DNA from 2 places in the Allobranchiibius sp. GilTou38 genome. Region 1 is predicted to be linked to the other one. Evidence: riboswitches for the same ligand, from Rfam matches in the RefSeq annotation. Region 1 holds a riboswitch; the other holds the start of a gene.

Evidence for each region. A riboswitch is a leader RNA that binds a small molecule or an ion and turns the genes downstream of it on or off. The one in region 1 is predicted to bind S-adenosylmethionine.
Region 2: it holds a riboswitch for S-adenosylmethionine, as region 1 does, so the genes downstream of both, JOB34_RS09135 (bifunctional o-acetylhomoserine/o-acetylserine sulfhydrylase) here and JOB34_RS14375 (aminotransferase class V-fold PLP-dependent enzyme) in region 1, are expected to answer to the same signal.

Annotation. Positions count from the first base shown of each region.
Region 1 covers NZ_JAGEKN010000010.1:33,700-37,179, forward strand. The annotation lists gene JOB34_RS14360 (DNA translocase FtsK) at 1-179, opposite strand, end outside; gene JOB34_RS14365 (hypothetical protein) at 419-697, opposite strand; gene JOB34_RS14370 (SPFH domain-containing protein) at 709-1,659, opposite strand; SAM riboswitch class IV at 1,827-1,941, shown strand; gene JOB34_RS14375 (aminotransferase class V-fold PLP-dependent enzyme) at 1,994-3,421, shown strand; gene JOB34_RS14380 (endonuclease/exonuclease/phosphatase family protein) at 3,447-3,480, opposite strand, start outside.
Region 2 covers NZ_JAGEKN010000006.1:860,282-863,761, forward strand. The annotation lists gene JOB34_RS09130 (serine/threonine protein kinase) at 1-503, opposite strand, end outside; gene JOB34_RS09135 (bifunctional o-acetylhomoserine/o-acetylserine sulfhydrylase) at 615-1,931, opposite strand; SAM riboswitch class IV at 2,013-2,130, opposite strand; gene JOB34_RS09140 (DUF445 domain-containing protein) at 2,246-3,436, opposite strand.

The DNA.
Region 1 (3,480 bases):
ACGGCGTGGACGACGTCGCCGGCAGCGCCCTGCAGTCCCCACCATTCACGCGCGGCGACCACGATGGCCATGGCGATCAGGGCGAATCCGATGCCGTCGCGGCGCAGCTCCGGCTCGACGTCGTGGGTGGTGTGCCCGACCCTGCGCGCCGCTCCCCCGGCGACGTGGGCCACGCCCATCCAGGTGCCGCGGACAGCGCGCAACGGCAGCGGGAGACCGCCGTCCCTGGCACCCTTGGTCGGGCGCGCGGCGGGCGTCTTGCGTGGTGCCGGAGGGCGCCGGGACGCCGGACGCTTGCCACCGGACGCGCGCTGGCGCGACGTGGTGCTGCTCGGGGCTTGACGGGTCGGCACGGGCACAGGCTAGCCGTCAGTCACACCTGTCACAGGCGCCCCACGCGGAGAACCGCCCGGAATCCTCAGCCCCCGTCGCTGCGCGGACGGCCGCGCCGAGGCAGGGGACGGGCCGTCCTGGGCAGCCGGCCACGCTTGCGCAACGCCTCCCGGATCAGCATCTCCACCTCGGCGTTGACGCTGCGCAGCTCATCCTGGGCGAGCCTGGTCAACGCCTCGTGGACCGCCGGATCCAGACGAAGCAGCAACGACCGGCGCGCGGGCGGACGCTGCGCGCCGAGGTGGCCGGGGTCGCCGGAATCGGCGGCGTCGGCGTCTTCGCTCGGCGGATCGGAGTCGCTCATCGACCGATCCGTCAGTGGTAGAGGCTGCCGGCGTTGACCACCGGTGTGGCGCGCTGGTCACCGCACAGCACGACCAGCAGGTTGGACACCATCGCCGCCTTGCGCTCCTCGTCGAGGTCGACGATGTTCTCGCCCTCCAACCGGGTGATGGCCATCTCCACGATGCTCACCGCACCCTCGACGATGCGTTCACGGGCGGCGATGATCGCGGCGGCCTGCTGCCGCTGCAGCATCGCCTGGGCGATCTCCTGGGCATAGGCGAGATGGCTGATCCGGACCTCGAGCACCTCGCACCCGGCGACCGCGATACGCGCCGCGACCTCGTGGGCGAGCTGCTCGGACACCTCGTCGGTGGAGCCGCGCAGCGACGTGCCCGTGCCGCTGGGGTTGTCGTACGGATGCGTCGTCGCGACGTGCCGCAGGGCCGACTCGGACTGCACCCGGACGAAGTCGCCGTACGACTCGACCGAGAACGTGGCCTTGGCCGTGTCGGCAACCTGCCACACGACGATGGCGGCGATCTCGACCGGGTTGCCGTCTGCGTCGTTGACCTTGAGGGCGTTGGTCTCGAAGTTGCGCACCCGCACGGAGATGTTGCGGCGGGTGGTGAGGGGCAGCACCCAGGTCAGGCCCGCGTGCCGCGCCGTCCCGATGTAGCGGCCGAAGAACTGCACCACCCTGGTCTGACCCGGCTGGATCACGACCAGCGGGGTGGCGACCAGCGCGGTCAGTACCGCCAGGACCACGCCGACCGCCGGCAGCCCCGCGACGAAGCTCCGGACGGCCACCGCCGCCAGGACGAGCGCGACCGCCAGCGCGAGGAAGCCGTTGACCGACCAGGCACGTCGCTCGGCGACGTCGACCCGCCGCCCCTCGTGGCCCACCGGTCGCGTCGACGGCGGTTGCACGGTCGGATCGGCACTGTCCGACGCGGGATCCTCGGGCCGCAGTTGCTGTGACATGACGTCCTCCTCGGTTTAAGTGATATCACTTTAATAGCACTTAAACCAGGCGGGCGGAAGCCCTTCGCGCAGGTGAGAGGACCGCAGCGCATCCTCCGCGGTGCGACCGGTCCACGATGCGGATCGCGACATGACGACCGGACACCGCATCCGTTAGCCTCGTCGCAGGTCAAGAGTCTCAGCGTCAAGCCTCGGCTAGCTGAGCGGCAACCCTCCTCCGCGGTGGGGTGCTCCGAGTGACGACCCGGCCACGCCGCATCCGCCGCGTGGCAAGCGCGGACCGACGTATCGGCATGCTGCCGGCGACCGCTGGTCCCACGGCGAGAGGCTGCCCGTGACCGTCCAGGCAACACATACCCAGCACGACACCGCGACCCCTTCCAGCACCGAGAGCGGCACGGCCGTACCCCGCGAGCCCCGCGCCGCACTACGCGTCGTCCGCGACCTTCCGCCCCACCGCCTGCCCCAGGTGCAGGCCCACCTGCCGCTCACCGTGGCGCACGAACTCGGGGTGCCCACCGTGCACCGAACTGTCGTGGACGCCGCGAACTTCGACCACGGGGCGACCACCCCCGCGCTGGTCAGCGTGCGCGATGCCGTCGATGCCGCACTGCCGACGTACGGCTCGGTGCACCGGGGCGCCGGCCTGCCGAGCCGGGTGACCACCGGCTGGTTCGAGCAGGCGCGGGCGACCGTGGGCGAGTTCGTCGGAGCGCGCCCCGACGACGAGGTCGTCTTCACCCGCAACACCACCGACGCCCTGGCCCTGCTGGCGCACTGCGTGCCCCGCGGCACCCAGGTCTTCGCCTGGGAGTCGGCCCACCACGCCGCACTGCTGCCCTGGGGGCGGTGCAACTGCACCCGCCTCGCGGTCCCGAACAGCGCCTCCGACGCCGCGCAGCTGTTGCGCTCGGCGCTCGCCGCGAGCGACGCGCGCGGCAAGCTGGTCGTCATCACCGGCGCGTGCAACGTCACCGGCGAGGTGTGGCCGGTGCGCCAACTCATCGCCACCGCCAGGGAGTACGGCGCGCGCACGGTCATCGACGCCGCGCAGCTGGCCCCGCACCGCGAGATCGACCTCGCCGACCTCGGCGCCGACTGGGTCGCGTTCTCCGGTCACAAGCTCTACGCGCCGTACGGCGCCGGGGTCCTCGTCGGCCGACGCGACTGGCTGGACCTCGCATCGCCCTACCTGCCCGGAGGCGGCGCCACGGCGCGCGTGCGTCATCAGCGCGTCACGTGGCATTCCGGCGCGGCCCGTCACGAGGGTGGCACGCCCAACGCCGTGGGTGCCATCGCGCTCGCCGCTGCGTGCGCGACGCTGCGCCGGCACCACGAGGAGATCGAGCGCCACGAGGCCGCCCTCGCCGATCAGTTGCGGACCGGGCTGCGCTCCATCCCGGGAGTCCGCCTGGTCAGCGTGCTCGGCGAGGACCGGCCCAACGTGGGTGTGGTGACCTTCACGGTCGACGGGTACGACCCGGCGCTGGTGTCGTTGGTGCTCTCCGACGAGTACGGCATCTCGGTGCGCGACGGTCGCTTCTGCGCCCACCTCTTGTGCGACAGCATCCTGGGCGACGGCTCCACCGCGGTGCGGGCGAGCATCGGCCTCGCGACCCGCGCCCACCACGTGGGCCGCCTCGTCGACGGCGTACGCCGCCTGGTCGAGGCGGGACCCACGCTGGACTACACCTACGACGAGTCCACGGGCTGGACCGCAGCCGACGACCCGCGCGACCTGTCGGTCCCCTGCCCCTGGTGACGGGCCGCGGACCCTCCCCGGCGTCCTAGCGCAGTCGGACGCGTGCCCAGACGGCCCGG
Region 2 (3,480 bases), on a different contig from region 1:
ACCGCGTCCGAGGCCCGCGCCATCGCCTCCAGCCGTCGTCGAACCGCCGGGGAGCCGTCCCAGAACCGGACGGCATGTTCGATGTCGTCCCGCTGCCCCGGGGTCGCCTCGGAAGGTGGACTCGGCAGAACGCGGTAGTGGTGCAGGAGCGGGAAGTCGGCGCAGGTACCCGCCAGCGCCCACCTGGTGGTCATCTCGTGGGCGGCCACCTCGCGCCACGCTCCGAACCCGGCGGAGCCCACTCCCCACGAGTACCAGGTGGGCAGATCGAAGACGTTGCCGGTGGGTCGGTTCGAGCCGGGACGGCGTTCGGCCTCGGTCAGAACGACCGATTTCACGAACACCGATGTGCCGAGCACGCTGATGCGCATCGTGGAGCCGCCGATCCCGGTGCCGCCGAGCTCACCGCCTTCGAGCGCGGCCGCCAGCTCGCGGTCGGACCACGAGGCCAGCTCCGCCGACACCGCGCGGTGCCTGATCGTTCTGCGCTCAAGGTCGTCCACTCGGCGAACGCTGCCACACGGCCGGGCGGCGCGTCCCTCCGACGCGGGGTCGGACGCGAATCGCCGCCGTCCCGAGGCGGGAGCGGCGGCGGATCGTCGTACGACGGGTGCCTACTTGGCGGCCGCGAACCCCTGCTCGAGGTCGGCCAGGATGTCGTCGATGTGCTCCAGTCCGACCGCGAGCCGCACCAGACCCGGCGTGACACCGGCCAGCAGCCGGTCCTCGTCGCTGCCCTGAGAGTGGGTCGTCGACGCCGGGTGGATCACCAGCGAGCGCACGTCGCCGATGTTGGCGACGTGGCTGTGCAGGGTGAGTGCCTCCACGAACGTCTTGCCCGCCTCGGCGCCGCCGGCGATCTCGAACGCCAGCACCGCGCCGGAGCCGAGCGGCGTGTACTTCTGTGCCAGCTCGTAGTACTCGTCACCGGGCAGCGACGCCCAGCGCACCGACTCGACCTGGTCCTGCTGCTGCAGCCACTGCGCGACCGCGCGGGTGTTCTGTACGTGCCGCTCGATGCGCAGGCTGAGCGTCTCGACACCCTGCGCGATCAGGAACGCGTTGAACGGCGAGATCGAGGACCCGAGGTCGCGCAGACCCTGCACCCGTGCCTTCAGGATGAACGCCAGGTTGGCGCCGAGCGGGCTTCCTACGCCGAGGTCGCGGGCGTAGACCAGCCCGTGGTAGCTCTCCTCGGGGGTGTTGAAGTTGGGGAACTTCTCCGGGTCCTTGCCGAAGTCGAAGTTGCCGCTGTCGATGATCGCGCCGGCGATCGCCGTGCCGTGCCCGCCCAGGTACTTCGTCGCCGAGTGCACGACGATGTCCGCGCCGTACTCGATCGGGCGCAGCAGGAACGGCGTGGCGACGGTGTTGTCGACCACCAGCGGTACGCCGAGCTCGTGCGCGACGTTCGCGACGGCCTCGATGTCCAAGATCTCGATCTTGGGGTTGGAGATCGTCTCGCCGTAGAAGAGCTTGGTGTTGGGCTGGGCGGCTGCGCGCCAGCTCTCCGGGTCCTTGGTGTCCTCCACGAAGGTCACGTCGATGCCGTACTTGGGCAGCGTGAACTTCAGCAGGTTGAAGGTGCCGCCGTAGAGCGACGGGCTGGCCACGATGTGGTCCCCGGCCTCGGCGATGTTGAGGATCGCCAGCGTCTCTGCGGCCTGGCCGGAGGCGACCAGCAGCCCGCCGACCCCGCCCTCGAGGTTGGCCAGGCGCTGCTCGACCACGTCGGTGGTCGGGTTCATCAGTCGTGTGTAGATGTTGCCGAACTCCTGCAGGCCGAAGAGCTTGGCCGCGCGGTCGGTGTCCGGGAAGACGTACGACGTCGTCTGGTAGATGGGCAGGGCGCGTGCGGTGGTGGCCGCATCGGGCTCCTGGCCGGCGTGGATCTGACGGGTCTCGAAGGACCAGCCGGGGCTGTCGGTCATCGTGTCGCCTTTCGTGACGCAGGGTGCGGCACCGGCGAGCTCGCACTGCGCCGACGCTGCAGCGGATGGCGGGGGGCCCACGATCCGCGCTTGCCGGGGGACGATCGGCATCCACCGGCCAGGTCTTCACCCGGGGCACCCCACCGCGGAGGAGGGTTGCCGGCCAGCACGCCGGGGCCTGACGCTGGCACTCATGACCTAGAACGTGAGGTTATGACACCCCAAGGCCGGCGCGGGGTGAATCTCGGTATACGGACGACGGTCGTCAGCGCTTTCGTGACGCCGACACCACAGATCCGCGGACGGCCGTGAGGTCAGAGCAGCTGGGCGATCGTGTAGATGAGCAGCCCGACCAAGCCTCCGACGATCGTGCCGTTGATGCGGATGAACTGCAGGTCGCGCCCCACGTGCAGCTCGATCCGCGACGCCGCCTCCTTGCCGTCCCACCGCTCGATCGTGGTGGTGATCACCGAGGTGAGTTCGCGCCCGTACGTCGTGACGACGTGGCCGACGATGCTCTCGAGGCGGCGTTCGATGGAGTCGCGCAGGGCCTCGTCGGTCCCGAGCCGCTCCCCCGCATCGGTCAGCGCGCGTGACAGGCGTGCATGCAGGTCGCTGTCCTCGTCGCGCAGTCCGTCGACGATCGCCGTACGCACCGAGGCCCACAGGGCCAGCACCGTGCTCGGCACCGAGGGGTGCTTGAGCAGGTGCTCCTTCAGCGACTCGGCCTGGGCCATCGTCGCCTCGTCGTGCTGCAGGTCGTGGGCGAGCTGCCCCAGCAGGTGGTCCAGCGCCTGCCGGGTCTGGTGCTCCGGGTCGTCACGCACGTCGGCGAGGAATCGCAGGATCTCCAGGTGGATACGGGAGGTCACCGTGTCGTCGAGCCACCTAGGGGACCACCAGGGCGCCCGGGAGCCGAGGATCGCCACGATGGTCTCGGGGTTGGCCGCAACCCAGTCGTGCAGCTCCCGCACCCCGAGATCGACCAGCGACGTGTGCGACCGGTCGCGCAGGATGCCCTCGAGCAGGTGCCCGGCGACCGGGGCGATCGGTTCCCTGCTCAGCCGGGGCAGGACCAGTCGGTCGAGCAGTTCCAGCACCTCGCGGTCGTCGATGGACTCCAGCCCGCGCGCGAGCGGCGGCGCTGCCGTGCGTACGACGCGGACGCTGTTGTCGCGCACCGCGAGCCACCGCCCCACCCGCGCCGGGATCTGCGCCGCTGCGAGCCGCTCCTGGACCGTGTCGGGCGTGAGGAAGTTCTCCGCCACGAAGTCCTCGAGGCTCGCGCCGATGGCGTCCTTGCGCTCCGGGATGATCGCGGTGTGCGGGATGGGCACGCCCATGGGGTGTCGGAAGAGGGCGGTGACGGCGAACCAGTCGGCGACGGCGCCGACCATGGCCGCCTCCGCCGCTGCGTTCACGTAACCCCAGACTCCCCCATGACCGTGGGTGAGCACGAAGATCACCGCCGCGAGCAGCAGCAGCCCGAGCGCCACCGTCCGCATCCGGCGCAGACCGGCGCGGCGGGCCGCGTCACCGGCGCCCAGCA